DNA from 2 places in the Brevibacterium sp. OS20 genome. Region 1 is predicted to be linked to the other one. Evidence: riboswitches for the same ligand, from Rfam matches in the RefSeq annotation. Region 1 holds a riboswitch; the other holds the start of a gene.
The links. A riboswitch is a leader RNA that binds a small molecule or an ion and turns the genes downstream of it on or off. The one in region 1 is predicted to bind S-adenosylmethionine.
Positions count from the first base shown of each region.

Region 1 (14,693 bases):
GCGAGGGCGACGAATGTGCCGAATGAGACGAACGGGGCGATCGCTGCAATCGCGATGGCGATGATGCCGGGTGTTCGGCCCCGCCCGGTGACCGCGGCCGTGATGCCGAGGATGATGCCTGTGAGACCTAAGCAGGTGCACAGGCCCTGGACTCCGACGAGAACGGTCGCCAGGGTCTGATACCAATCCGGTGTGTCCGTGAAGTAGTAGCCGGACGCGGCCTCGGACGGCCCGACGGTCACGCCCAGGATCACCGAGGCGGCCAGGCTCAGGGCCATGGCGACGATCGAGAGCGCCACGGCCACCTTGCCCAGCGCCGGCGACTTCACCGAGGCGGCGCCATCCATTCGAGTGTTGACGCCGTTGTGCGCATCAGCCAGATCGTCGGGCCGCGGCGAGGCATAGACGGGATGGACGGGAGGGGCGGGGACTCGGGGCTGTTGTGCCGCGAGCTCATCGTCGGTGGGCTGGGGGTACGAGAAGTCCGTCGAAGTCATGCTTCGACGCTATCGACGCAGAAAGGCGGCGCCCCACCCTGCTATCCCAAGAGTGGGGTCGGGAAAACCACCCTGCAGGCAGCGCGAGTCAGGGCTTGTGGGCGACGATGAGGAATCTCTTCTGGCTGACGGTGATCGGCTCACTCGATTCGGCCAGGCGTCTGAGGACATCGAGGTTGGACCTGACGGCGAACCCGGGAACGTCCCACGGAATATAGGCGAGGTACTCGATGACCGCCTCGACGTCGGTGAAGCGCATCGTACCCTGCCATTTGCGAGCCGCCTCGATCGACAGACCCTGACTCTCGGCGTCGCTGACGCACGGCTCGAGCTGCTGGTGCAGATCGCCCACCCCGCCGCCGAAGAGGTCGCGGAACTCCTGCGCCTCCGTGCCGTCGACCTGCTGGGTGAGGAACAGCCCGCCCGGGGAGAGGACACGGGCCACTTCGGCGAGGTCATAGCTTTCGTGTCGATTCATCACGAGGTCGAACTCACCGTCGCCCCACGGCATCTCCGGGTGATGATCACTGTCGTACCGGGTGACCTCGACGCCATAGTCCTGCAGCGTCGAGGCGGCCAGGGGAACATTGGGCTCCCACCCTTCGGCCGCGGAGATCGTCGGCGACGGTTCGCCGGGAGGCCTGGCCTCGTCGAGCCGCTCGATGAGTTCGCTGAGGCGCTCGCCGCCTCCCGTGCCCATGTCGAGGCATCTGCTCGACTCGGCCATGGCATCGAGGCAGATCTGATCGAAGTCCCACGGCGGATCATCGGCGACGAGGCGGCCGGCCAGTGGGGAGAAATCCCACCCGGTCATCGCCGCCGTCTCATGGATCCAGGCCCATCGCTCGTGGCGTTCATGGGGAGTCTCGTCGCGCGTGCGACTGCTGTCGGCATATTCGGGCATGTCCACACTCCTCTGCCGGGTGGCTCGGCACCATCACCGAGCAGGTCAGCAATTCTGCCGGACGGCTCAGCGCCGAAGGAGGCGCCGGTGCCGTACTTCGACTCTAGGCCAAAACGGGATCGAGGTGCGGGATGTGGGAGAAGAATTCTCCGGACTGAGACATGGGATATTCAGAGGAAGCAGAACACGAGCACCGCGATGCAGACGACGAGCATTCCCAGACAATTGAGCCAGAAATCCCGACCGACATACCTCGCTCGCAGGTGAGCGGCAGCGGCGCAGAGGAAGTAGACGACGAGGCCCGCCGCGGCTGCTGCGCCGAGCCCGGGAATCCAGATCCCCGTCACCAGGCCTGCTGCGGCGAGGAACTTCACGACGGCGAGTACCCACCACCACTCCCGCGGGAAGCCGACCCCGTCGAGGCAGGCGGCGATCGCCCGCGGGGGACGGAAGGTGAGCAGGCCGTCGCCGAAGACGATGACCGCGAGGACGATAACCGGCCAGACCGGTTCGGGCAGGAGCGTCACAGCGAGCTCCTGACTCTCGTATGGAAGACGATGCTCGCGAGCATCGCCTCGACGGCGTCGTCGAGACCCATCGTCGTCGCCGCCCACCGGAAGAGGATGCCCAGGTAGGAATCGTAGAGAGCCGCGGCGCTGGCCCGTGCGTGGTCCTCATTGATCCCGATCGAGACCAGTGACTCGCTCAGGCGGCTCTGCAGGTCCACGGCGAGAGCGTTGAACACCTCCGGCTCGCCCTTGACTCGCATCATCGCCGCCGCATAGTCGCGGGACAGATCCTCGTGTTCGGCGAAGAATTCGAGGAAGGGCAGGAAGAGTTCGAGCAGATGACGCTGCACCGCCGAGGATGGTCGGGGCGGGCCCGTTGTTGCGCCGGCGTTCGTTTCCCGACGCGACAGGCTCGTGTGTCGCGCCGGTGGCGTGTACCTCCCGTTCTGCAGCTGCCCGATCCACCGATCGAAGCACCGGACGAGGATGACGTCCTTATCACCGACCGACATCACTCTGCCCACCGACACCTCGGCAGTTTTCGCGACTGCCCGAATGGTCGTGGCCTTGAAACCATGTTCGAGGAACAGCTCGGCGGCGGCACCGATGATCCGTTCCTCGGTCTGCCGGCGCTTGCCGGACCTCAGCTGAACGTGTTCACTGACCATGCTCGAACCCTAAGCCCTTCCGTGTTCACTTTCCAGACCCGGTGAGGTGTTGCCCTCAACGGGAAAGTTAATGTACCTTAACTTTATGAACGTCGATTCCTCATCGGTGCGCACCCGCGAGCGCGGGCTGAAGAAGCACGGCCGGAAGAAGATCTCCACGGCAGTGCTCCTCGGCCCGGCCTTCGTCGCGGCCATCGCGTATGTCGATCCGGGCAACGTCGCGGCCAACCTCACCGCCGGTGCGGAGTACGGGTACCTCCTCGTCTGGGTGCTCGTGGCCGCGAACCTCATCGCCGTTCTCGTCCAGTACCTGTCCTCGAAGCTCGGACTCGTCTCCGGGCAGTCGCTGCCGAGTCTGCTCGGTGATCGCCTCCGCAAGCGAAGCCGACTCGCGTACTGGGGGCAGGCCGAGGTCGTCGCCATCGCCACCGACCTCGCCGAAGTCATCGGCGGCGCGATCGCACTGAAGATCCTCTTCGACCTGCCGCTCCTCCTCGGGGGTGTCATCGTCGGCGTGGTGTCGCTGTTCCTGCTCTCGATCCAATCCACCCGCGGTCAGCGTCCCTTCGAGTTCGTCATCATCGGCTTCCTGGTCATCATCGCCATCGGCTTTCTAGCAGGCCTGTTCGTCGGGGATGTGAATTGGGGGCAAGCCGCAGGTGGAATCGTGCCTCGGCTCGAGGGCACGAACTCCGTGGTCCTGGCCGCGAGCATGCTCGGCGCCACCGTCATGCCCCATGCGATCTACCTCCACTCAGCGCTGTCGGTCGACCGGCATCGCGACAATGCGACCGCTACGACTGGGCAGCTGCTGCGCGCCAGCCGCTGGGACGTCGTCCTCTCCCTCGTCGTCGCCGGTTCCGTGAATATCGCGATGCTTCTGCTGGCTGCAGCGGCACTGCGCGGCCAGACCGGCACCGACACCATCGAAGGTGCGCACGCGGTCGTCACGGCCAACCTCGGCGAGGTCGTCGGCCTCTTCTTCGGCATCGGACTCCTCGCCTCGGGGCTGGCTTCGAGCGCCGTCGGATCCTATGCGGGCGCGTCGATCATGCAGGGCCTGCTGCGTGTGAACTTTCCGATCGTGTGGCAGCGCGCGTTCACGATGATCCCGGCACTCGTCGTCCTCGCCATCGGAGTCGACCCCACCTGGGCGCTCGTGCTCAGTCAGGTCGTGCTCAGCCTCGGCATCCCGTTCGCGATGATTCCCCTGGTCAGGCTAACGAACAGTCGCCGGGTGATGGGCGAATTCGCGAACGCGCGATGGATCACGATCATCGCGGCGGCCGCCTCGGCGCTCATCATCGCACTCAACGTCGTCCTCATCGTTCTGTTGGCTCTCGGGGTGGAGTGACCCTCGCCGAGGCGGCCGTGCACTGCCGCTCAGCCCTGACGCAGGTCAATCGGACGGATGAGGATCCGCGGGTCCGAGCGCACCCACCACGGCTTCGGTTCTCCTGCGGCTTTCGCGGCGCGGCGCTCGGCGCGGGTGGCATAGCGAAAGGTGAAGACGCGGACGCGGACGAGGTCCGGCGTTCGTCCGTCGAAGGGGTCGGGACCCATGAGGCGGCGGATCTGCGGGTCTCCGGAGCCGATCTTGCGCACGAGCTCGGTGAACCAGGTCTGCCGGTAGTCGCCGAGACCGGCGAACCACATGAGCCAGTCGAGCCGCAGGTGATAAGGCGCGATGATAGGACCGCGCCGGTGCACGTCACCGGGTTTGCCCTTGAACGCATACTCCCGCCAACCGGCGTCCGGGTCCCCAGCGTCGGAGTCGGTGCTGTCGTCGCCGGAGCCAGAGCCGGCACCGGAGTCGTCGATCCACCCCTCGATGATGATCTCGTTGCGGGTCTCGGTCATCGACCCGAATGCACCATAGGCGTTGCCGAGCCCGAGTCGATTGAAGCTCGCGTTCATCAGCTGATTAGCTGAGAACAGGTTCCGCACAGCCGGCACATTCAGCCACACCTGCCACGCGACGAACACGAGGACGACGATCAGCCACCAGAGCGGCAGGGCCTCGACCGGTGCAGCGGCAGCGGCGGGGTCGATCACCTCGGTGCCGGTGTGATCGGTGAAGAATGCTGTCACGGAGTCCCAACCCCATCTGGGGAAGGGGCCGCCGACGATCCACCGGAAGAACGTGTCGCTGATTCCGGAGCAGGCGAGCAGGATCGTCGCCCAGTTCAGCCACGCATAGTTGCCGCTGACCACGAGCGCGAGCTGGGTGATGATGATGGCAACGGCGGCGAACGACGCGATCGGCTGAGGCAGGAACAGCAGCCATGGAGCGGCGAGCTGGACGATGTGGCTGCCCAGGGTCTCACCCTTGTGCCACCAGCCGGGCATGAGGTGGGCGCGGCGGCTCAGCGAGTTCGGCATCGGCTGCGTCTGATGGTGATAGTCCATGGCGGTGAGGTCACGCCAGGAAGAGTCCCCGCGCATCTTGATCATTCCGGCACCGAATTCGATGCGGATGACGAACCAGCGCAGCAGCAGGATCATCGCCCACGTCGGGGCCACCTCGTGAGAGCCGAGGAACCCGATGAGGAACCCTGCCTCGAGCAGCAGCGATTCCCAGCCGAAGCCGTAGAAGCGCTGCCCGATCGACACGATCGAGAAGTACAGCGCCCACACGCCTAAGAACACCGGGATCGGCATCCATGCCGGTCCGGCCTGAGGCAGACCGATGATCGCCGAGGCGGACAGGACCATTCCGATCACGCAGACGAGGCGCAGCCGTCGGTCCGAATACGAGAACCGCTTCCACCGGAAGAGACTCGGTGCCTGCCGGGCCGAGGTCAGAGCGATGAAGCGCGGGGCGGGGGTGAGTCCCCGCTCGCCGAGGAGGGCCGGGAACTGATTGAACGCCGAGGCGAAGGCGATGAGGAAGAGCACGCCGAAGCCGCGTTGGATGATTTCCCGGGAGATCGTGTAGTCGCCGGCGGTGAGCAGAGCGACCACCTGGCCGAGTTCCATGGCTTAAGTCTCCTCCTGCGGCAGACGTCCCGTCGTGGCCAGAGCGGTCAGTGCTTCGGCGAACGTGTCTGCCTCGCTCGGGTCCCCGCCGACGAGTTCCATGTCCGGACGGTCCCGGAAGTGCACCGAGGTGGTGTGTCCGGCTGGGCGGAACTTGGTGCTGGCTCCGCGCAGCTGTCCGGGATGTGCCTGGTCGAGGATGCGGACCGGGCCCGGTCGGGCGGACTCGGTTCCGGTGCCGGTGGGTGCGGCCAGGAGGAGTCGCTGGTTCGTGGCGGCGAGAATCTGCCCGGTCGGGTTATCCCTATCGGCGAAGTGGAGCATGAGGTTCTCACTTGGGGCGAGAGTCATCAGCAGAGACTGCAGTCGAGCCTCGTGGGCCGCATCGATCCTGTTGGTGACGCGTGCTCGGGCGACGGCGAACAGGCGGGCCGGGATCAGTGCGACCGTTGTGATGATGAGGCAGACGGCGGCCACTGCCAGCCCTGCCGGCGGTGACACCGTGAGGATGTTCGATGCCACGACGCCGATGGTGATGGCCAGGATGGCGATGAGCACAGAGACGATGAGGAAGATCGCCCAGAGCGTGCGGTGGAAGGCGTCGGCGATCGCTCCGAGGGCGAGGCTGAAGTTGACCGTGGCCCACAGTCCGAAGAGCAGGGCGAAGGCCGGCAGAGGCGATGCGGTGAGGTCGCCCCAGACGGTTCCGGGAATGTCGGAGTCCTTAGCGAAGGCGTGCCAGACGAATGCGGCGATGACTCCGCAGACGGCCCATACCGGTCCGACGGCGAACACTCGAGGCCATGGATTCCGGACGAAAGCGGTGGGCGGCTGTCTGCGTTTCACTCCATGCGGATCCGCGGCCTGCTGCGCACGGGCGGCATCGCTGCCAGCGGGCGGTTTGTCCTCATAGAAGGCGAAGGCGGCGATGGCCGAGAAGAAGAACAGGACCAGGATCCCGATGCTCGGCGCCTGGTCCGGGTTGATGCCTCTGAGCACATGCTTGCGGAGCGGATTGATACCGGCATTGGCAAGGAAGAACGGAATCGAGGCGAAGACGGCGAATCCGATCCCGAACACGAGAGTCATGCCCCTAGAGCGTCTGTCCCTATTCATACCTCCATCCTCGCAGGAACTCTGCGAGCCATGGGTGCTGAGATGTTCCGGATCCGTTGCGTCGGAACTACAAGTCTGGTCGAAGGAGTATGCCGGATCAGCGGGGAAGACGGCCCGTCCGAGCGAGGACGGTGATCGCCTCGGCGAAGCGACCAGATGCTTCCTCGGTGCCGCCTGTCACGCTCATCGGCTGCCGGCCGTTGAAGAGCACCGTCGTGATCACGTGGTTGCTGCGACGTTCCGATGCGCCGCCGCTCAGCTGACCGGGCTCGGCCTGTTCGAGGACGAATGTGCGCCCCGGCGCGATGATTGAGGCGCGAAAGATCCGTCGGTCAGTCAGCACCAGCATCTGCGGGTCGGCGGTGCTGCCGTTCGCATGGGCATTCGGCACCTCACCGAGGTAGGTGGTGAGGATCCGCTCTCCCGGTCGGAGGGCGTCTTCGGGCGGTTGAGCGGACCGGCCGGGACTTCGCCGAGTGCCGGCAGTCGGCCGTTCAGCGGAGTCGAAACGGTCGACTCGCCTGATCGCCCACCATCTGAGCGGGATGAGCAGAGCCGTCGAGACGATGAGACAGACCGCGCCGAGCAGAAAAGCGATGACTGTCGGAAGTGTGGCGAGTCCGAAGAAACCGAAGAGACCGGCCGTCAGACACCCCAGGCCGAGCCCGCAGGTGAGAATCGTGAGAGAGACCGGCCGACGATCTCGGCTGAACGCTTCGGCCAGTGACGACCAGGCGAAGGCCATGTTCGCCGTCGCCCAGCAGAGGAACACGATGGACAGGGCGGACAGCGGGTTGCCGGTGAGGTCTCCCCAGACAGATCCCGGAACACCTGGATCCGCGGAATACGTATGCCCGATGAACAGTGCCACCAAAGAGCAGACCGCCCAGATCGGACCGACGAGGAGGACTCGCGGAAGCGGAGCGTGGACGAACCGGGTGAACGACTTCGGTTGCCGTGGAGTGTGCGGCTCCGCCTCGGCGCGGTCGGGATGATCGTCTCCGCTGGCGATGGCCATCGCCGCGATTGCGACCGCATTCAAGGCAAGGAGAAGTCCGAGAATTATGGACGGCGCCAAATAAGGGTCGCCGCCGAAGTCGTCGGGGCTGTGCTTCGATGCGACTCCTGCATTCGTCGACGTGAAGGCGATGAGTGCGATGCCGGCAATGAGCAGACCGAAGACGACGATCTTGCCGATGGTCGGATTCTTCAACTCCATGATTCGATTGTGTCACCGCCGAGGTCGGCACCGATGGTGTGCCGGTAGCGGTCCTGACACATCTGAGCGGTCCCCGGTCAGATTCCCCGTCCCGACGCAGAAGGAGCGGTGACCATATCGGTCACCGCTCCTTCGGTCGCTGTGCTCACCCCGTCACCGAGGCGGCTGTGCACGGTTGGGCACGGCCGCCTCGGCGAGGGGTTTCGCTCAGTGCTTCGGCTCCTCGATGTCTTCGACGTCGTCAGCTTCCTTGGGCACCGCGGGAATCGAATCCGTGGACGGCGGTGTCGGCGGAGTGACGACCGACTGGAACGAATGCTCGTGCGAGTAGGCGAGGAACGACAGGTGGTTCTCGTACCGGTCGAGCACGTCGTCGATGATCTGCTGAGCGCTCAGACCCATGAGGTCGTAGCCTTCCGAACCGGTCTGGGTGAAGACCTCGATGCGGAAGTACTTGTCGTCACCTCGTGGGGCGTTGCGGGCGCCGAACGAGGGCACATTCGCTTCGACGGCCGCAGCCTCGTAGTGGAAGTCGCGTTGGTCGCCCATGTCGACATTGAGCGTGTTCGACATGATCTCGTTGTCCTCGTCGAGCGTCTGGAGGTGTTCGACGGTGTAACCGAGTTCGCGGAACTCGTTGGCCACGGCCTCCAGGGACGGTCCGACCACCTCGGTGACGAAACGGTCGACGGACTTCTTCGACGGGTAGGACCGCAGGGTCGCCAGTCGCTGACGCCAGGTCTTCTCCGGGGTGCGTCCACCGTGTGCCGCGGTGGTGCGGCGACGACGGATCCGGCCCTCGCGTTCGGCGCGCTCCATGCGCAGCACCTTCGAGAACGAGGCCATGACGAGGTAGGCGATGATCGTCACCGGCAGGGCGAAGATCAGCGTCGCGTACTCCATCGTGGTCACGCCGCCGGCGACGAGCATGGCGATCGTGAGCACCGCCGTCACCAGAGCCCAGAAGATGCGCAGCCACTTGGCGCCGTCCTCTTCCGGATTCGGAATCGAGGAGGAGAAGTTCGACATCACCATGGCGCCGGAGTTCGCGCTCGTGAGGTAGAAGAGCAGTCCGGACAGAGTGGCCAGGCCGATGAGGAACGTCGCTCCCGGGAACATCTCGAGCAGGTCGTACCAGCCCTGTTCCGGGGAGGCGATGGCCGTCTTCGCGAACTCGTCGTTGCCGTTGAAGACCTCGGACAGCGCCGAGTTGCCGAAGATCGAGACGATGATGAAGTCGCAGATCACGGGGGCAGTGATCGCAGCGATGACGAACTCACGCAGCGTGCGGCCGCGGGAGATGCGGGCGAGGAACAGCCCGACGAAGGGACCCCAGGCGAGCCAGAAGGCCCAGAAGAACAGGGTCCAGCCGCCCATCCATTCGGATCCGCCGTCGACATAGGCGAACGTCGACAGCGTCCGTTCGGGCAGGGTGAAGATGAAGCGGCCGATGTTCTCGACCATGGCGTTGAGCAGGAAGGCGGTCTTGCCGGTGACGAGGATGTAGAGCATCATCGCCGCGCACGACCAGAGGTTGAGCTCGGAGACGAGGCGTATGCCCTTGTCCACGCCGGAGGTGCAGGCGGCCACAGTCATGACGACGGCCACGATGACGAGCGCGATCTGCAGGGCCAGTCCGGTTTCGAGACCGAAGAGAGTGGCGAACCCGACGTTGAGCAGGACGACGCCGATGCCCATCGAGGTGGCCACACCGAAGACGGTGCCGACGAGGGCGAAGATGTCGATGACATCACCGGTGGCTCCGCGCACGCGCTTGCCCAGCAGCGGGTAGAGGACCGCACGGATCGACAGGGGCATGCCCCACCGGTAGGCGAAGTAGCCCATGGCCATGCCCAGCAGCGAGTACATCGACCAGCCGGCGATGCCGTAGTGGAACATCGTCCACACCACGGCGTCCTGTGCGGCGGCGGCCGATTCGGCTGTGGCGTTGACCGGTTCGAGGTACTGGGTGATCGGTCCGGTCACCGAGTAGAAGAGCATGTCGATGCCCACGCCCGCGGCGAAGAGCATGGCGACCCAGGTGAAGAGGTTGTACTGCGGACGAGAGTGGTCGGGGCCGAGCCTGACGCTGCCTTCCTTGGACAGCGCCACCCAGAGGACGAAGCCGATGACGACGGTGACGGTGACGACATAGAACCAGCCGAGGTTCTCTGCAATCCAGTCCACGACAGTCTTCATCGTCGACTGAGCCGAGTCGGGCATCATCATCGCCCACACGGAGAACGCGAGGATGATGAGGGAGGCGACGATGAAGACTCGCCAATTGACCCGGGAGCCGCGTTCGTCGGAGAGCTCCTCCGGGCCCTTGCTCATCTCCGTACTGTCGATCGGAGCGCGCTTCTCAGGGTCGACGTCCCTGCTGATTCTCGTTGCCCGGTCGGTACCGCCGAATCGTTCACGTTCGACGACTGGGCGCTTCAACGTCTCTTCGTTCGGATCCTGCACGCATCGACCTCCGGTAGACAAAAAGGGACAGGGCCCGAAAATGGGCCCGATCCATTCTACGGGTGGAGGTTTCTCACAAATTCATCACCCCCTCTTTTCAGGAAGTTGACTAAGCGGTGGAGACGTCCGGGTCAGGCTGTGAAAGCAGGTGCTGTCAGGTGAGGGAGCGGGCGCGGTCACGCCCGGGAGCGGGCGGCCACCTCGTTGACGGTGTCGACGAAACGGTGCGCCTGCGCGGGAGTGGTCTCCTCCAACCGCATCGACGATCCGACGTGCAGCTCGACGGTTACGGTCGCGCGTTCGCGGAACTCCTCGGCGCGGACGACGCCGACCTGCCGAGGCGTCGCTTCCGAGAGCTGGGCGATGGAGCCCTCAGCATCGGTGCGCACTCGCATGATGCGCTGGTCGGTGAGGATGAGCAGATCGGTGTCGAACGGAGGCAGGCTCCGCAGCCGCGCGTACTCGATCTCTCCGGGTCGGAACAGACCGGATGCATTGATCCTCTCTGGTCGTGCTCGCTGGTCGTCCGAGGTGAGTGCCCCTCGCCGTGCTGTTGGTCCGGACGCGGTCTTGCGGGCCTTCGCCCAGCGGCGGAATGCACGGAACGGGGGCCAGCCGTCTGTGGGGGAGGGGGCGTCGGGGAGTGCGGGCCGAGCAGACCGCAGGCGGTCAGCGTCGTCGGCCGGGTGAACCGAGTCGGAGGGGAGGGAATGGGAGGTCATGAATGTGATTCTGGCAGGGCCGCCTCGGCGATGGGGCGGGTCGGACGTAATCGTTTGGGAACATCTGTGCCAGACCGCTCACTTCGGATGAAGTGCGGAGTGGGACGACGCGTCCATGGGATACTGGGGGCATGCGCGCAGGTGAAGTCTCCGAGGTCAGTCAGGACTACCTCAAGGCCATCTGGTCGGCTCAGGAATGGGGCGGGGACCCGATGACGGCCACCGAACTCGCGAACCGATTCGGAACGACGAAGGCCAATGTCAGCGAGGTGCTCAAGCGTCTCGACGAACTCGGTCTGATCACTCGAGTTCCCTATAAGCCGCCGGTGCTCACCGAGCAGGGCGAGGCGATCGCATTGTCGATGGTGCGCCGGCACCGGCTGATTGAGACGTTCCTCGTGAAGTCGCTCGGCTACGGCTGGGACGAGGTCCACGACGAGGCCGAGATCCTCGAGCACGCCGCCTCTGATCGGCTCATCGACCGCATCGACGCGTTCCTCGGCCACCCGACGTCCGACCCGCACGGCGATCCCATTCCCGGTGCCGACGGTGCCGTCGATTCCCATATTCCGACCCTTCTCGCCGAGGCGGCCGCCGGTCACTACGAGGTGCTGAGGGTCTCCGACGCCGATCCGCGGATCTTGGGCAAGCTCGCCGAGGCGGGTGTGCTTCCCGATGTCGCGCTCGACGTCGTCGACCGCACCGACGAAGAGGTGACCGTGGACATCGGAGGGGAGCGGGAGATGATCGCTTCCGCGCTCGCAGCGGCCGTGTATCTGCGCGTGGCTTCCTCGGCGAGTTGACCGAGTCGGATCTGTTGATCCGACCGGCAGTGGTGTTTGGGTTCGGTGAGGTCAGAGACCCTCTGCTCAGTTGTTGCTTCGCGGGCGTGGGAACTTCGGTTCAGCGCGCAGCAGGGTCAGCGTCGTGGCTGCGTGAGCGTCGAAACCTTCGACGAGGAAGAGCTTCGGCCAGTCGCACCAGAGTTCTGATTCATACGGGGTGCCGGGCAGGTAGGTTCCGTGCCTGTTCTGCCGATGCCCCGGGTGGGACCGGAACGCCGTTCTGGGAATGGATTGCAGCGTGTCGAACAGGGTCTGATAGAGCACCGGTGTGAAGCCATCACTGCGAGCAGCATCGGCAGTGCTCACCCAGCCGGGTCCGGCAATCGGAATGCCCCGTTTGATCGCCGAACTTATCTGGGCCTTGATGCCGGCGCGTTGTGGGTCAGGGGAGTGGTGGAGGAGAACCTTCGACCAGTGCAGGGCCACCTCGGGTTCGAAGCCCGGCCACTGTTCGGCGGCCCTGCGGCGGTTGTCAGCGTCGTTGTGGGAGTCGGCTGAGTCGTTGAAGTCTGCGGACATGGCAAACCGTCCTTCTCGGGCGCGCCTGTGCAGCGCTGACCCGGATCGAAGCTTGCCCGAGCGGTCGGCGCGGGCCCGTTCTTCCCCTGGGGCACCCGGTCGATGACGGGTTGCCGTGTGGCCGGCCAGGTACCGATGGCCACAGCTCGCGAACGTGATTTCAGTGTAGACGGCGGGTCTGACACGACCTTTGCGTTGGTGACCTCCGTGGCCGGCGGAGGAGGAATCTAGACGAGTCCTTCTTCATCGGCGTCGGCGGCCGATGACCAGTATCGAGGATCGTGGTCCTCGACGGTTTCCCCACAGTCGACACAGGTGCGGAATTCGATAGTCCCGTCGGTATTGAGTCGACCCGGCGTCAGGCTGCTGCTCTCTTCGCAGCCAGGACACCACCCATTGATGAAGCCTCTGATGTGAGTGCCGTGTTCATTGTCCATTCCGGCTGACCTCTCGACCGAATGCGCAGTGCGTGGACCTGCTGTTTTCAGTCTACGAGCGCCGGCAGTCGGCGAAGATGAACTTCCGGAGAAGACGGAGGAGCCGCCGGTGTCGTGGTCCGTCGGCGCATCGGCATGGAGGAGCACGGGCCGGACAACGCCCCGGTCCGACGGGGAAACGTCGGACCGGAGCATCGGAGACTCACCTGCGCGGCAGGTTCCACCTCGGCTGGGGCTGCTGCGGTTTCTGATGCTGATTCATGAAACCGCGTTCGGCCTGCAGATGACCCTTGTCATGGCTCTTCGCCTTCGGATCGGTGCCCGGGATGGAAGCCTGCAGCTTCTCGGTCGCCGGTTTGGCGCCGACGATGGGCATCTCCCCAGTGATCAACGGTGTCTGCGGGGCCGCCTCGGTGACGGGGTTCTGTTTGGGTGCTTTGCTGTTTCGCATGGTCTTTCCCTTCTTCGCATTCTTCTGATCTGTTTCGGTGACCAGTTCGGTGAACAGTCCGGTCCACTGGTCGGGGGTGAGATCTTTGGGCAAGGTGTCTCCTCTGATGTCGTTGCGGTCCATGGTCGATTGCAGAGTGCGATGATCGGTGATGCTCATCTTCGAGAGGATTCCTTTCATTCCTCGCCCGCGACCGGTGAAGACCGAACGGACGAACTGTTGATAATCGGATCGAGCATTGTCTGGAATCGATCCGGTGGGACAGCGATCGATGGTGAGGATGCCGCCATCGACGCTGGGCTTCGGGGCGAACGCGTCGGCGGGGACGCGGGTGACGAGGCGGAAATCGAACCATGGGGTCCATTGCGCGGTCATCATGGTCGATCCGCCGATTCCTGCGCGTTTGCGGGCGACCTCCCATTGGGTGAGCAGAATCGCCCGCTGCCAGCGCCCGGAACGCAGCAGTTTACGGAGGATGGGAGTGGTGAGATGGAACGGCAGATTGCCGACGATGACCGGCCGGTCGAGCCGGGTGGTCAGGATGTCGGCGTGCCGGACCTCGGCCCGCGGGTACGTGTCTTCAAGGTGATCCAACCTCGTTTCGTCGAGTTCGACGAGTGTGAGCTTTCGACCGAGCCGGTAGAGCTCGGAAGTGACTGCCCCATCCCCGGGACCGATCTCCATGATCGGTCCGGAGGTGGAACGAGCCAGGCTCGCAATCGTGTCGATAGTGGTGGGCGAACACAGAAAGTTCTGGCCGAGTTCATGCCGCCCGCCGTGCTGTGACCGCGGGGCCGAGAGCGAATGGGACTGACTGCGTGTCGAACGGTGTCGTGACGTGTGGGGTCGCAATGGGATGTGCTCCAAAAAGAAGATGGAGGCACCCGAGGCAGCGCAATGAAGGTGAGTCAGATCGATTCGTATAGACCCGGTCGATCATGATGATCGAAGTGGTCAGTGAATCGGAAAGGGATCAGCCAATTGCCGCATCGCCCGGATGCCGATGGCTCTCCGGGAGGACAACGCGCTTGCAGAGCAGATCAGGGTGACCGTCGTCGGTCAGCCGATCGCAGAAGAATTCGTCAGGCGCGCTGTCAGGCGCTGCGGTGACGAATGTAGAAGCAAGGCGCAGTCATTGCGCTGCTGTTCAATGTTCCCATGCGGAACAAGATAGCACAGGGAGCTTTGCCGAGACCAGAGTTCGGACGAAAATCGCCCTGCCGACTTCGTGTGGAAGTCGGCAGGGCGGACGTGCGGATGCGTTCGAAGCCGTGTGTCGAACGGAGTCCGGCGAACGCGTGTGAGCGTTCGTGCCTGTGGGTCAGCCCATCATGGTGCGCAGGGCGATGACGCCGACCGAA
Region 1 covers NZ_CM166367.1:473,674-488,366, forward strand. Annotated here, with positions in the region: gene ACVZTU_RS02050 (hypothetical protein) at 1-497, opposite strand, end outside; gene ACVZTU_RS02055 (class I SAM-dependent methyltransferase) at 586-1,401, opposite strand; gene ACVZTU_RS02060 (DoxX family protein) at 1,572-1,928, opposite strand; gene ACVZTU_RS02065 (TetR/AcrR family transcriptional regulator) at 1,925-2,578, opposite strand; gene ACVZTU_RS02070 (Nramp family divalent metal transporter) at 2,664-3,932, shown strand; gene ACVZTU_RS02075 (lipase maturation factor family protein) at 3,962-5,557, opposite strand; gene ACVZTU_RS02080 (hypothetical protein) at 5,561-6,646, opposite strand; gene ACVZTU_RS02085 (hypothetical protein) at 6,771-7,892, opposite strand; gene betT (choline BCCT transporter BetT) at 8,100-10,358, opposite strand; gene ACVZTU_RS02095 (hypothetical protein) at 10,535-11,080, opposite strand; gene ACVZTU_RS02100 (metal-dependent transcriptional regulator) at 11,212-11,883, shown strand; gene ACVZTU_RS02105 (hypothetical protein) at 11,950-12,444, opposite strand; SAM riboswitch class IV at 12,488-12,598, opposite strand; partial or broken gene erm (23S ribosomal RNA methyltransferase Erm) at 13,384-14,079, opposite strand; gene ACVZTU_RS02115 (inorganic phosphate transporter) at 14,654-14,693, opposite strand, start outside.

Region 2 (14,693 bases), 590 kb from region 1:
GCCGGTGACGCCGCGAACCTGTCGCCGGCCGTCGTCGCCGATGAGACTTTCCTCAGCGAATACGGCATCGACCCGACTTCCCTGCCGGCCACGATCGAGCTGTCCGGTTCCCCGAAGAAGACGGCCACGGTCATCGGTTCGGTGCCCTCCTCCGAATTCCAGGAGTACGGGGAGATCTACGTCCTCAACGGGCAGGAGAAGCAGTTCGCCGCAGACGCCTACGCCGTCACCGAATTCGAGATGTGGGTGCCGCCCGAGGTCGGTGAGGAGCTGAGCAAACAGGTGACGAGTGATCTCAGACGGCAGCTGCCCGGCTTCGACGTCAGTGCGGACAGAACCGATTTCGCCTCGGACATCGATGAAACACTGGGTCCGGTGAAGAACGTGCTGTTGGTCATCAGCATCCTCATTCTCTTCATGGGTATGCTCGGCCTGCTCAACATCTCTCTTGTGACGATCCAACAGCGGATCAGGGAGATCGGCATCCGCAGATCCTTCGGGGCGACGAGTCGGCGCATCTTCTTCTCCGTGATGATGGAGAGCGTCGTCGCGACGACCATCGCAGGCGCTGTCGGCGTTCTCATCGCCGTGCTCGTGCTCAAGGCGCCGCTCGTCTCTGAGTTCATGTTCGACGGTGCGAGTACTCCGCAGGTCCCGATCTCTGCCGCGATCGTGGGCATGCTCGTCTCGGTCGGAGCCGGAGCGCTGGCAGGATCGGTGCCTGCTGTCGTCGCCACTCGGGTGCGGATCATCGACGCGATCCGAGCCTGAGGAGTGCCAGAGCGCCCGTTCCGAAGGCCAGGCACAGCCCGACCTGAACGAGGCATGCCACGGCGAAGGCATTGTCATGGCCGAGGCTGAGCGTGAAGACATGGAAGAGCGCTCCGAGCAGTGCCACGCCCACGGCGATGCCCGCCTGCTGCATCGTTGCGATGAGACCGCCGCTCAGCCCGGCCACTCGGTCGGGGACCGCTCCGACCACGGTGCCGACAAGAGGACCGAACTGGAGAGCCTGAGCTGCGCCGAGGACGACTCCCGGAAGCTGGAACCACAGATTCCATTCTGTGGCTGGGGCCGTCGCCGACGCCCAAGCCACCCCGAGAAGGCTGATCGCCTGCAGGGTCGTGCCGAGGACCATCGTGCCGGGCCCGCCGAGTCGACCGACGGCCCGGGGGACGAGGAGAGAGGTGATGAGGAAAGCTGCGGCGAAGAGGCCGAGCGTGAGTCCGGAGACGGCGGCGGGGTCACCATGGCCGGTCTGCGATGTGAGCGCGAAGTTGTAGAGGAACGTGCCGAAGCCGGCGAAGAACACGAAGGCCATGAGCATCCCGATCCATGCGGCAGGGATGCGAACCACCTGCGGCGGAATGAGGGGGTCACGTCCGGCCGCCTCGGCGCGGTTCTGCCAGAGTGCGAACGCGGTGAGAGCTGCAGCGCAGGCTGCCAAGAGGGTTGCGGGCAGCGGAAGCCAGCCGGTGACCGGTCCCAGCGCCAGTCCGATGACGAGGCACATCATGCTCACGCCGAGGAGGATCGCGCCGAGGGCGTCGAGGGGTGCCGGGTCGGTGCTGCGTGATTCGGTCAGACGCAGGGAACCGAGATAGGCGGCTGCGGCGGCGATCGCGCAGCTGAGGAACGCCGCCCGCCACCCCCAGGTCTGGCCGAAGAGGGAGATGAGTCCGCCGCCGAGGACCTGACCACCGACGGTGCCGACTCCGGAGAATGCGCCGAAGAGGCTGATCGCCTTCAACCGTGCGGCCCCGGACAGCGAATGCTGGAAGCTCGCGAGGATCTGCGGCATCATCACCGCCGCTGCCGAACCCTGGGTTGCGCGAGCCACGAGCAGGAAGAGCGGATCGGGTGCCAGTCCGACGGCGATTGAGGTGATGACGAGCGCGCCCGTGCCGATCATGAACAGGCGGCGACGCCCGAAGCGGTCCCCGATGCGACCGCAGAGGATGAGGCCGGAGGCGAAGGCGGCGGAGAACAGACCGACGATGAGTGCCGAGGTCGCATCACTCGCACCGATGTCGGCCTGCACCGCGGGGATCGCGACGTTCGAGACGGAGAACATGAACGTCGCGAGGAACGCACCGAGGTGGAGCGGCCAGAGGACGGGGGCAGGATGGCCTGCGGTGGGGGCGGGGTCGACGTCGGGTGCGTGACCGGGAGCAGCCTCGGCGAGGGCCGAGGTCGGAACCGCCTCGGCGGAGGTCGATGATGTCTGCGTGTGGGAATCTCTCATGGATCCAGTCTGCGATGGGCCGCGGGGGAGTGGGAGGGCGTGCTGATGGTGTTGGTCGCACCACCAGGCTGAGAGCGGTGACAGGGTGGAACGGGGTGAGCGTCGGACGGACAATGGAGGCATGGCACAAGTGAGAACCGAGGAGCTAGGACGATTCCTGCGTTCGCGACGCAACCGAGTGCGGCCCTGCGAGGTCGGTCTTGCGGCCGGCACCCGGCGGAGGGTGCCGGGACTGCGGCGCGAAGAGGTCGCTGTGCTCGCGAACATCGGCACCAGTTGGTACACCTGGCTTGAGCAGGGGCGCGAGGTCCACCCCTCGGAGTCGGTGCTCGAATCCATCGCCGAGGCGCTCCTGCTCGACCGTGAGGAGCGTGCCCATCTCTTCCTGCTGGGCGGATATCCGGATCGAGTCGCGAACCCGGGGGACTCGGCGGTGGGAGAGCAGATGCGCACCTTGCTCGACGAACTGCTGCCGCTGCCGGCGATGGTCACTGATCCGCGGTATACGATCCTCGCCTTCAACTCCGTCGAACGGTATCTCGCCTCCGACCTCGAAGCACTCGCTCCGGCCGACAGGAACTGCGCGATCCAGTCCTTCGAGAGCCCGGAATGGGCGCGGACCTTCCACTCCGACGACGGCCATCGGGCGCAGGTCGTGGCGAAGCTGCGTGCCTCGTACGCGGAGTCGATCGACGATCCCGAGTGGTCGCCGCTGCTGTCGCGGCTGCGCAGGAATCCGGAATTCTGCCGCCTGTGGGATTCGGGAACGGTCGGTCGATCTGTCGGGCGGGTCAAGACCATTGAGAACCCGTATGTGGGCACGCTCAAGCTGACGATGACGACGCTCATCGCGCAGGAGAACCAGAGGCTGACGCTCTCGGTCTATCAGCCGGTGGACACGGTGACGCGGTCCCGATTGGAGACGCTGCACGGCTGGATCAATGACGGCAGCATCGAACGCAGACGGGAGGACGGGGCGCAGCCGTCGGCAGAACGGCATCTCCGCGCCGTCGCGGACTGAACCGTGTGCCGTCGGGTGACGAGGTCGCGTGTTCACCTGCGGGAAGTGGGATGCTTCACACTCGGCCACCGCGATTTCGCATTGTCGTCATGACTCGGATAAGCTGATTCGCGGAGGATTCGCCTAGTGGCCTATGGCGCTCGCCTGGAACGCGGGTTGGGTTAACGCCCTCAGGGGTTCGAATCCCCTATCCTCCGCCACGGAAGTCCCGGTCTCGCAGTTGCTGCGGGCCGGGACTTCGTCGATTCACCGGCGGCGGACCTCCATGCCGGTCGCGGGAGGCTCGTATTCGGACATCCCACACCGATTGTGACAGTTCGCACCATTCGTGCCACCTGCTACCGGTGCTTTCGCATCCCTCGTCGGTCCTGGTCCAACGCACCGGTGCAACGAGGTGGTGTGCCGCCAAGGGTGAGGGGTGCGGAGCTGGGTGCAGCGGAGCGCAGCTGCCGGAAGGCAAATCGCATGACGGTTCGTGGCGGAATGCGTCATTGTGACGGCATGCGTCGGCCTGCGAAGTCTGCCCGCCGAGTGTGGTCTGCGTCTCAGTAGTCTGGCACGGCACACCCGCACACACGATATTGCACACCTGCACACATCACGAGCGACTGAAGGGAACTGGCCCGATGACGTCGCAGCAACCGGTCCGGCGCGGAAGATCGCGCAGCGCACGCCCCGCGGACACGGTGCTCATGCCAGTTTCGATGGGAAGGGACACACAATGACGAATCTCCACGCCAACCCGATCTATACCGGTGAACCCGAAGACCTGAAGTTCGCCTACTGGGTGCCCAACGTCTCCGGCGGCCTGGTCGTGTCGAACATCGAACAGCGCACCGACTGGGGCTACGACTACAACGTCAAGCTCGCACAGACCGCCGAGGCAGTCGGCTACGAATACGCACTCAGCCAGGTCCGCTACCTCTCCAGCTACGGCGCGGCCCAGCAGCACGAATCGACCTCCACGTCACTCGCGCTCGCCCTTGCCACTGAGAAGCTCAAGGTCATCGCCGCCATTCATCCGGGCATCTGGGAACCGGCCGTGCTCGCGAAGTTCATCCTCACCGCCGACCAGTTCACGAAGGGCCGGGCCGCCATCAACGTCGTCTCCGGCTGGTTCAAGGACGAATACACCCGCCTCGGCCTGCCGTGGCTCGAACACGGCGAACGGTACCGCCGGTCCGCCGAGTTCATGGATGTCGTCCGCAAGCTCTTCACCGAGGAGAACGTCGAGTACCGCGGCAATTTCTACACCGTCGACGACTTCACCCTCCGCCCCGGCCCCTACCCAGTCGAGGGCCGCCCCCACCCGGAGATCTTCCAAGGCGGAAACTCCTCGGCCGCTCGCATCAACGGCGGCAAGCACGCCGACTGGTACTTCTCCAACGGCAAGGACTTCGACGGCTTCCGCGAACAGTACGACGACGTCACCGAGGTGGCCCGAGCGCACAATCGGAAGGTCCGTTTCGGGCTCAACGGGTTCGCCATCGTCCGCGACACCGAGGCCGAAGCCCGCGAACAGCTGCGTGAGATCATCGCCAAAGCCGATGAAAGCGCGGTCGAAGGATTCCGCAAGTCCGTCCAGCAGGCCGGAGCCTCGACTCACGATAAGAAGGGCATGTGGGCGGATTCGAGCTTCGAAGACCTCGTCCAGTACAACGACGGCTTCCGCACCCAGCTCATCGGCACTCCCGAACAGGTCGCCGACCGCATCATCGAGTACAAGAAGATCGGCGTCGACCTCATCCTCACCGGCTTCCTGCACTTCCAGGAGGAACTCGAAGCGTTCGGCAAAACCGTCATCCCGATCGTTCGCGAGAAGGAAGCCGAACTCGTCAACAGGGGACTGCTCACCCCTGCCGGAGTCTGACCCTGGAGGCGAGTTTCCCTCAGGCCACGCTGAATGACGCGGACTTGAGCTTCAGCTTGGTCCGCAGCTGATCGCCGGTGAGGCTCGCGGTCTTCCCCTTCACCGAGGTGGCTTTCACCGTCTTCACCAGACCTGAGCCGGTCTTCGCCACCGTCACAGACCGGACGTCTGCCAGCCCGAACGCCCGTGCCATGTCGGCCTGCTTGGCCGTCACCGACCACGAGGCGTTCGGGTTCTGCGCAGAGGCATACTTCGACGGAGAGTCATCGACCGAGACTAGGTACGGCACGGCCGACCCCCACACCTCGGCAGCCGAATGCGTCTTCGAGCCTGCCGACGACGAGTAGACAGCATCGATGAGCCCGCCCTTGTAGGTGATGACGCGCGCCGACTTCACCGTCGACCCGCTCGTGCTCTGTGTCGCGGCCACGGCCTTGCGCCATGGACCGGAATCGCCTGCATTCTCATGAGTCCACCCGAGGAAACGCTGCGAGGCCACCTCGTCATAGACGTTGCACCCGCAGGCAGGCTTCACCGCACCGAGATTGCGGTAGGCATAGGTGCGCGAAGCGATGGCCTGAGAGCGCAGGGCTTCGGACTGCCACGATGCCGGCATCTCGGCGATGCCCGGCAGATATTCCTTGTTGAGACCTACCACGTTGATGACGTTGAGCGAGCTCTTCAGCTGACCGATCTCGAGCCGTCCGTGCCGGTAGGTGCCGGTCGCCCCGTTCTGGGCACCGCTGACCGACACCGTCGTCGCCGACGAACTCTTCCAATATCGGGTGCCCTGCCATTCGAGGGTGAGCTTCGATCCCGAATAGCTCTTCGACCCGATGATCGCCTTGACCGAACCGGACGAGGTCCGTTCGATCGTGACCTTCGAGGCCGATTCGATGGTCTTCGACCCGACCTTGACCCGCAGACGGCCGGACCGCGGAGAGACCGTCACGGACTTCTTCCCGGTCAGCAGCTGCACCCTGAGACTGGCGTCGGCGTCCTTCGACATCGTCGTGACCTTGGCCCCGGTGTAGTAGTGCTGCAAGATCTGCGTCGACGACTTTCCGGCTGCCGCCATTCCGCGCGCTCCGTACTGGCTCATCCCGGCTCCATGGCCGAACCCCGACCCCTTGATCGTGAACGACGACGGCGCCTTCGTCAGCGTCACTTTCGCCCCGGACTTCGCCGTCCACACGATCATGCCTTTCTGGAACTTCTGCCGGGTCTCGGACCCGGACCGGTACTCGTTGCTCGTCGGATAGCCGAGCGGACCGCGTTCCCACCCGGACTTCTTCCACGCCGTGCGGATCGCACCCAGAGTCGCATGGGCACCGGTGGCCTTCGTCCAATGGATGCTGCCGTGCTTGAACGACTGATAGCAGCCCTTCTGGATCAGCGTGCACCGCTGCGGGCCGACCGCTGGGCCGAGCTTGCCGGAATTCCCGCCGAGCGATCTGTGCATCGTCCCGATCGCGCTCGAGGTCGAATAGGCGGCATGTGCCGGAGGCGGTGTGGAGCAGAGAAGGAGAAGGAACCCGATGAGCAGTGACGCGAGGGCAGGAGTCGTCGCCTTGACGAACGGGGAAGCTGGCATGAGTAGATCATAAGCGCGGCTGTCAAGACCCCGGGTGACGAACAGACGAACTCCCCGAAACGATCGTTCCGGGGAGTTCGTCGCCGAGGCGGTCCGACCTCGGCGAAAGAGGCATCGTTCCTGCTCAGCTCAGCTTGTCAGCGATCGCCTGGTTGAAGGCGTCGAGGTCGCCGGGGTTGCGGGAGGTGATGAGGTTGCCGTCGACGACCACCTCGGTGTCGGTCCAGTCGGCGCCGGCGTTGATGAGGTCTGTCTTCGTCGCGATGAAGGACGTCAGCTTCCGTCCCTTGGCCACTCCCGCCTCTGCGAGGATCCACGGGGCATGGCAGATGGCCGCGACAGGTTTGTCGGCAGCGAAGAACGCTTTGACGAGGTTGACGGCGTCCTCGTCCAGACGCAGAGCGTCGGCGTTGAGGGTGCCGCCGGGCAGGACGAGGGCGTCGAAGTCATCGACCGAGGCTTCGGCGACGGGAACGTCGACGTCGAAGGTCTCGGCGTGCTCCCAATCGCCTTCCATCGCCTGCAGTGTTCCCTCGGACGGGGAGACGATGACGGTCGTCGCCCCGGCCTCGTCGAGTGCCGCGCGGGGACTGGTGAGTTCGATCTGCTCGACGCCGCGGGTGAGGAGGAATGCGACCTTCTTATCGGTGATGGCCATGATGGTGCTCCTTTTCTCTGTGTTCTGGAAATGCTGTCTGTCGTGAAATCTGTCTGTCGTGGGAATTGAGCCGCCGCGGAACTTGGGCCGGCGCCTCAGGTCAGATGGGCTCGCTGCTCGTCGGTCAGCGGCTTCGCGGGGAAGCGCAGCAGCACCTTGCCTGCCGGGTGGGCGGTGAGCAGATGCCGGTAGGCGTCGTGGACCTCTTCGGCGTCGAAGACCCGGGCGATCGGGATGTGGATATGGCCGTAGGCGATGGCCTGGCCCAGCCAGACCATGTCATCACGGCGGGCTCTGGCTTCGCCGTCGATGCTCACCCCGTACTTCTCCGCGACCGTGGGGCCCGCACCGATCGAGACGATGCGGTCGGCTGGGACGCCGAGGTCGATCATGCCCGTGATCTCGTCCTCACCCTGCGTCGAGTACGCGGCCTGGATCCCGTCCGGGGCGAGCTCACTGACTCGGTCCCACAGTCCCTCACCATAGGTGACGGGTTCGATCCCGAGGCTTTCCAAGAGAGCATGATTGCCCTGGCTGGCGCTGCCGATGACCCTCGCCCCGAGGTTGCGGGCGAGCTGGGCGACGATGATGCCGACGCCGCCGGAGGCCCCGGAGACGAAGAGAGTGTCGCCTTCGCTGAGGCGCAGGGCGCGGATTCCGGCGACGGCGGTGCGCCCTGCGACGTAGAGACCTCCGGCGGTGTCGACGCCGAGTCCGCGCGGGATCCTGTCGAGCCTGTCGGCAGGATCGGTGATGAGAAGCTGTTCGGTCTGCGCCTGCTTCGGCAGCCCGCCGTAGACGAGGTCTCCGGGCGTGAAGTCCGTAACGCCTTCGCCGACCGAGGCGACGACGCCGGAGAAGTCCACGCCGTTGCCGGAGGCAGTTTCGACGGAACCGAAGCGACCGCCCTGGAGCATCTTCCAATCCAGGGGATTGAGCCCGGCATAGAGGACGGTGACGAGGACCTGGCCCTCGCCGACCTTGGGGACGGCCACCTCGGCGAGGTGAAGCTGATCGATGTCTCCGTTGGAGGTGTACTGGACGCGTCTGGTCATGCTCTGCTCCTCATCGGTGGGCGAATCAGTCCGACTGACGAATCGGTTGGGGGCCCGACCTGTTCCGTGGCCCACATCAGCGACAACACCACAGGAAGCCGACTTGTTCCACGACACGAATGACCGCACTCCCCGGGCCGCAGCGGGCCAGGGGAGTGCAGTTGGGGATGCGCGGCGCTCGAAATGGAGCGGGTCGCGGCTGCTCGAGGGGAGCGGATCAGGGTGGCCGCGTCGATGAGGCGACCGGGCATTGTCGGCTCAGATGTTCGGGAACTCGAGGCTGTAGCCGATGCCGGACTGCGACGCCGAGGTGATCTTCACAGTGCCGTAGTGATTCTTGCCGGCAGCGGCGACGGTGCAGTTCTGTGAGCCGCTGTGGGAGAAGATCCGCAGGTCGGAGTAGCAGTCGACGTTGTCGACCGTGGTGCCCTGCTTGGCGTAGGCGTTCTTGATGTCCGCCTCGAGAACGTCGGCGGGGATCTTGCCGTTGCCGTCGGCGTCGAGTTCGACTCCGTCTTCGCCGATCCGCGGACCCTGGTAGCCGTTGTCGGTCGTGCCGCTCGACGACGATGATCCGCTCGAGGTGGAGTCGCTCGAGGACGACGATCCGGTGGACGACGAGCCGTTCGAGGTGGAGGAGCCACTCGCCGAGGAGGCGCTGGACGAATCCGTGGATCCGCCGCTGCCGGTGGTGCCGTTGTCCGTCGTGCCGTTATCGGTCGTTCCGGTCGAACCCGAACCGGTGGAGTCCGAGGCGGAGCCCGAATCCGATGCCGGTTCTTCGGCGGTCGTCTCGGTGCTCTCGGTCTGCTGGTCCTGCTGACCGTCCTGCTCCTGGCCCTGTTCCTGGCCCTGGCTTTCTGGGCCGAAGGTGATGTTCATATCGCAGGCCGAAAGTGTCAGGGTCGCGGCGAGAGCTCCGGCAACGGTGATGGTCTTGAGAAGTGTCTGTGCCTTCATGGTCTGCTCCTGGTCTCGTGTGCAAAAAGCTGTCGGTGTTTCGTACAAGACAAGCCTCTCAGCGCGGAGCCGTGACCTGGGCCGATTCGTGTTCGGATCCGGTGACGCATGTTCCAGGACGGACACATCGGCCTATTCTGGGACTGTGTTCGATGATCGGAGCCGAAGAGATTCGAGAAAACTTCGCCGCCGATGTCGAGAACACTCGTCCGGCTGCGTCCCAGACATGTCAGCGAGCACAACCCGTGCGAGCGACACGAGACAAGGAGACCATCATGGCCAAGTACCTCATGCTCAAGCACTATCGGATGTCGGAGCAGTATATGGATTACACCCCGATGGATCAGTGGCGTCCCGACGAAGTCGACGCGCATGTGGCGTACATGAACGCCTTCGCCGACAGACTCAAGGACTCCGGTGAATTCGTCGACTCCCAGGCACTCTCGCCCGAGGGCACCTTCGTCCGATCCGGCGGACCGGGCAAGCCTCCGGTCACCGACGGTCCCTTCCCCGAGACGAAGGACCTCATCGCCGGGTGGATGGTCATCGACGTCGAGAACTACGACCGCGCTCTCGAACTCGCCGGTGAGCTGTCCGCCGCACCGGGCAAGGGCGGAGAGCCGATCAACGAATGGCTCGAACTGCGTCCCTTCCTCGACCACGCACCCAGCGTGGACGAATGATCAGGGACGCGAACGGAGTCCGCGATGATCGATCCGGATCCCCTGGCCGAGGCGGAGCTGCGTGAGCTCGTCCCCGCCGTGATCGGCATCCTCGTCAGTCGTGGAGCAGACTTCGCGACTGCCGAGGATGCCGTTCAGGACGCGCTCATCGAAGCCCTGCGATCGTAGCCGGCCGACCTGCCCCGTGACCGGCGGGGCTGGCTCGTGACGGTGGCGTGGCGGAAGTTCCTCGACATCGTGCGATCTGAGGGATCGCGGATGAAACGCGAGGAACGGGTCATGGCCGCCACGCTCGCCGAGCCCGAAACCTCGGCCGAACCCGGAACCGACGGCGTCCCGAACGTCGATGACACCCTCGACCTCTACATCCTCTGCGCCCATCCCGACCTCAGCCCCGCCTCGGCGGTGGCCCTGACCCTGCGGGCGGTCGGCGGACTGACGACGAAGCAGATCGCCGCAGCCTATATGGTGCCCGAGCCGACGATGGCCCAGCGCATCAGCCGCGCCAAATCCACGATCGCAGGCTCCCGACTCAACCGACCCGGCGACCTGTCCGCAGTGCTCACCACCCTCTACCTCGTGTTCAACGAAGGCCACTCGGGCGAGGTCGACCTCGTCGCCGAGGCGATCCGACTGACCCGCGGCCTGCGGGCGATGATCGACTCCGCCGAGGTGGACGGACTGCTCGCCCTCATGCTCCTCCACCACGCCCGCCGCGATGCCCGTTTCGGTCCCGACGGACGACTCATCGCGCTGGCCGATCAGGACCGCACCCTGTGGGATCGACGACTCATCATTGAGGGCATCGAAATCCTGCAGGCAGCCCTTGGTCGGGATGAACTCGGCCAATATCAGGCACAGGCCGCCATCGCGGCACTCCACGCCGATGCGCAGACAGTCGAGGACACCGACTGGGTGCAGATCGTTCAGTGGTACGACGAACTGCTGGCCCTGCGCGATACACCGATCGTGCGACTCAACCGTGCCGTGGCCGTCGGGGAAGCCGACGGACCCGCGGCGGGCCTGGCCGAACTGCGGGGACTGGACGAGAGCCTGCCGCGCTACTTCGCCGTCGAAGCGCACCTGCGCGAACGCGCAGGGGAGTCACAGCAGGCCGCCGAGCTCTACGCACGGGCCGCCGAACGGGCCGGCAACCTCGCCGAACGCGACCATCTCAACCGGCAGGCGGCACGCGCACGGTCGGGGCAGGGCCACCGACCGTGACCGATGTGACCGTGACGGCGGTGATCACGGTCTCGCTCGGCCGCCTCGGCGAGCGAGGTTGATCACTCCTGTCGGCAGAAGACATTCGTCAGCACCGATGGCGGACTACGATCGAAGGGAGCACTCAGCTCACCACCCCATGTCAGCGATCCCGTCACCGGGGTCCGTTCCCGATGTCGAAAGAGGCCGAACCCGTTTGAGCCACCTGCAGGAGTTCTTCCGCATCCCACCGGGCGAACGCGACCATATTCCCGCGTTCCGCATCGCCCTGGGAGTCGCTATCCCACTCCTCGTGCTGCTCGGAATCGACCGCCTCGACCTTGCCGTCTATGCCGCCTTCGGTGCCTTCACCGGCATCTACGCGCGCTTCGAGTCCCCACGATCGCGGACCAGACGCCAGTCGATCGCTGCCTCCGTCCTCGTCGTCTGCGTGGGCATCGGCGCCCTGCTCAGCAGCCTCGGAGCTTCGGTCTGGGCGCTCGTCGTCATCACCTCACTCGTGTCCGGTGCGGGTGCGGCCATCGCCCTGCGCTTCCGGCTCAAACCCGGCGGGTCGATCTTCTTCATCTTCGCCACGGGAGCCGTCGGATCCATTCCGGGCGGCGCATCGGTGCCGGTGGCAATGGGTGTGGCGGCCGCCTCGGCGCTGGTGTGCATCGGTCTCGGAGCGTTCGCCCACTATGCCGGCGAACGCATGCCTCCGGAGAAGGAGACCTATGTGCGGGTCGGGCTGTCGCCGGTGGGCAAGGCTGATCTGGCAGCCCACGCCGCCCGATTCACGATCGCCCCGTTCATCGCCGGAGTTCTCGGCACCCTGCTCATCGATGTGCTCCCGCTTCTGTCACACAGCTATTGGGCGATGGTCGCAGCGGTCGCACCGATCACTCCGCCCGGTCGTTCGGCTCGTCTCAAGCGCGGCGTCCACCGGGTGGTCGGAACCCTGCTGGGCGTGATCGTCACAGCGTTCCTGCTATCGTTCCCCTCCGAGGCGTGGCAGCTGGTGGTGTGGGTGATCCTGCTGCAGTTCCTCGCCGAGATCTTCGTCCTGCGCAACTACTCGGTGGCTCTGCTCTTCATCACCCCGTTGGCCCTGCTCATGACCCAGATCGGCAGCCCCCACCCGGTTCCGGAGCTGTTGGCCTCGCGTGCCATCGAAACCGTCATCGGCGCCGTCGTCGGCATGGTCGTCGTCATCGTCGGCTTCAGCAGTGCGAAGAGGACGCGCGCTGAAATCGATGCCTCCCCGCATGCCGATGATGATGACTGACCTGGTCCTCGGCTGCCAGAACTTCTGCCACGCCGCCTGTGCGTCGGATATCATCGGCTCACCTCAACTCATCCGCACTGCCCTAATGCTCAACCGAACCGGGAGCACATGATGACCACCAGCACCGAGGTGCTCGCCACCCTGGCCTCGCTCGAGGACGAGAAGATCCGCGCCGTCAACGCCCGCCACGGCGACGACCACGCGGTCAACCTGACGAAGCTGCGCGCCGTGGCGAAGGACCTGAAGAAGAACGATGAACTCGCCTCCGAACTGTGGGACTCCGGTGACACTGCGGCCCGCCTCGTCGCGATCCTCATCATGCGTCCGAAGGCCTGGAGCGAAGCACAGCTCGATGAGATGCTGCGTGACTCCCGTGTCCCGAAGGTCCACGGTTGGCTGGTCAGCTATATCGTCAAGAAATCGCCCCACGCCGAGGCGCTGCGCCGGTCGTGGATGGACGATCCGGATCCCGTGGTCGCCTCCGCCGGGTGGGCGCTGACGAGCGAACGGGTGAACCGGAACCCCGAAGGCCTCGACCTGCCCGGTCTGCTCGATGTGATCGAGGCCGAGATGTCCGATGCCCCCGAACGTCTGCAGTGGGCGATGAACGAGACGTTGTCCTATATCGGCATCGAGAACCCGGACCTGCGGAAACGTGCCATCGACATCGGTGAGCGCCTCGGCGTTCTCCGCGACTACCCGACCTCGCCCGGCTGCACCTCGCCCTTCGCCCCGACCTGGATCACGGAGATGGTGGCTCGGAAGTCAGCGGATTGATTCGGCAGGCACCTGCCCCGCGAGACCGGACGCCGCTGATTCTTCGTCCGGAGAGCTGATCGTCAGCCAATTCGCGCTCAGGGCGGTGAGGAAGTCGGCGGCGTCGAAGGCCCCGCCCGGCGCCAGAGCCCCTGTGCCGGTGAACCGACCGTCGATGAGGCGGATGGCGGCTTCGACCACGAGTGGGGCGGTGACCTGGTAGATGTCGCGGCCGGACGCTCGCAGTTCGCGTCGGTGACCGGCTCGGTCGAGCCGGACATCGACGGTGAAGTTCTGGGCGGAACGACCGAAGTCATCCACCGCCTGTGGGGCACCGGTCTCCGAATCGGAGATATCGGCCAGCGCGGTCTCTGAGAGGAGATTGTCGATCCGGCGGGCCCGCAGATGCCGGTTCATGGTGATCATCTCGCTGAATGGCTGCTCGCGAACAGTCTGCTCACCGATCGGTGCCGGGAAGGCCCACTGGTGGCGACTGGGCTGTGGGGAGACGGGAACGAGCATCGATTCGGACACCCTCAGTCGAGTGGCTGTGTTGCGTCGGCCTGTGATCCGAGTCCCCGGGGTCGGCCACCACCGGTCGAGGCCGATGGCGACTGTCACCGAGTCGATCTCCTCCCATTCACCGGCAGCGGCGGTGACGAGGAGGTCCGCCAGTCCGCCGTAGAAGGACATGGCCGGCACCACTGCCGTGCTCATCGGTGTCCGATTCGATCCGAATGTCTCGAAGAGTGCCTGCACGGACCCCTGTTCGGCGGAGACATCGAGGTAGTGGGCCCCGGCGCGGGCGGCTGCTGCGGCCAATGGCTCTGCGGTGTCGAGGAATGGGCCGGCGGCGTTGATGACTGCGGCGGTTCCGGCGACTGCGGCATCGAGATCTGTTGTGACGGCGACGTCCGCGACGCGGATCTCCGTTCCCGGAAGATTCTGGGCCATGGCGGTGAGGGCGGCTTCTCTACGACCGGAGAGGATCGGTCGCAGTCCGCGCCGAAGCGCCTCGGCGACGATGAAACGACCGGTATGTCCGTAGGCTCCGTAGACGAGCACTGCTGAGTTCTTCTGCATGGTTCAAGCTCATCACCGCGCGGCTGCGGGCACCAGGAGACGATGGGACACTCTGCGTACAATTTCAGACATGCATACCGTCGGGCTGGCCCTGCACCGAGATTCCATGCTCTATGAGACTGCGATCGCCGCCGAGGTCTTCGGCACCGATCGCTCTGATTTCACGCCGCAGGGTGATTGGTACGACCTCATCGTGTGCACCCCCACCGGCGATGACGCAAACTGGCTTCCGCAGGGTCGCAGAGGCGACTTTGCCGATCTGCTCGACGTGGATTCG
Region 2 covers NZ_CM166367.1:1,067,789-1,082,481, forward strand. Annotated here, with positions in the region: gene ACVZTU_RS04550 (ABC transporter permease) at 1-771, shown strand, start outside; gene ACVZTU_RS04555 (MFS transporter) at 749-2,245, opposite strand; gene ACVZTU_RS04560 (helix-turn-helix transcriptional regulator) at 2,367-3,266, shown strand; tRNA gene ACVZTU_RS04565 (tRNA-Ser) at 3,379-3,466, shown strand; SAM riboswitch class I at 3,859-3,977, shown strand; gene sfnG (dimethylsulfone monooxygenase SfnG) at 3,988-5,136, shown strand; gene ACVZTU_RS04575 (SpoIID/LytB domain-containing protein) at 5,156-6,730, opposite strand; gene ACVZTU_RS04580 (type 1 glutamine amidotransferase domain-containing protein) at 6,855-7,388, opposite strand; gene ACVZTU_RS04585 (NADP-dependent oxidoreductase) at 7,484-8,443, opposite strand; gene ACVZTU_RS04590 (hypothetical protein) at 8,702-9,403, opposite strand; gene ACVZTU_RS04595 (YciI family protein) at 9,679-10,086, shown strand; gene ACVZTU_RS04600 (hypothetical protein) at 10,111-10,254, shown strand; gene ACVZTU_RS04605 (RNA polymerase sigma factor) at 10,345-11,310, shown strand; gene ACVZTU_RS04610 (FUSC family protein) at 11,507-12,577, shown strand; gene ACVZTU_RS04615 (DNA alkylation repair protein) at 12,689-13,354, shown strand; gene ACVZTU_RS04620 (saccharopine dehydrogenase NADP-binding domain-containing protein) at 13,343-14,416, opposite strand; gene ACVZTU_RS04625 (GlxA family transcriptional regulator) at 14,487-14,693, shown strand, end outside.
Region 2: it holds a riboswitch for S-adenosylmethionine, as region 1 does, so the genes downstream of both, sfnG (dimethylsulfone monooxygenase SfnG) here and ACVZTU_RS02105 (hypothetical protein) in region 1, are expected to answer to the same signal.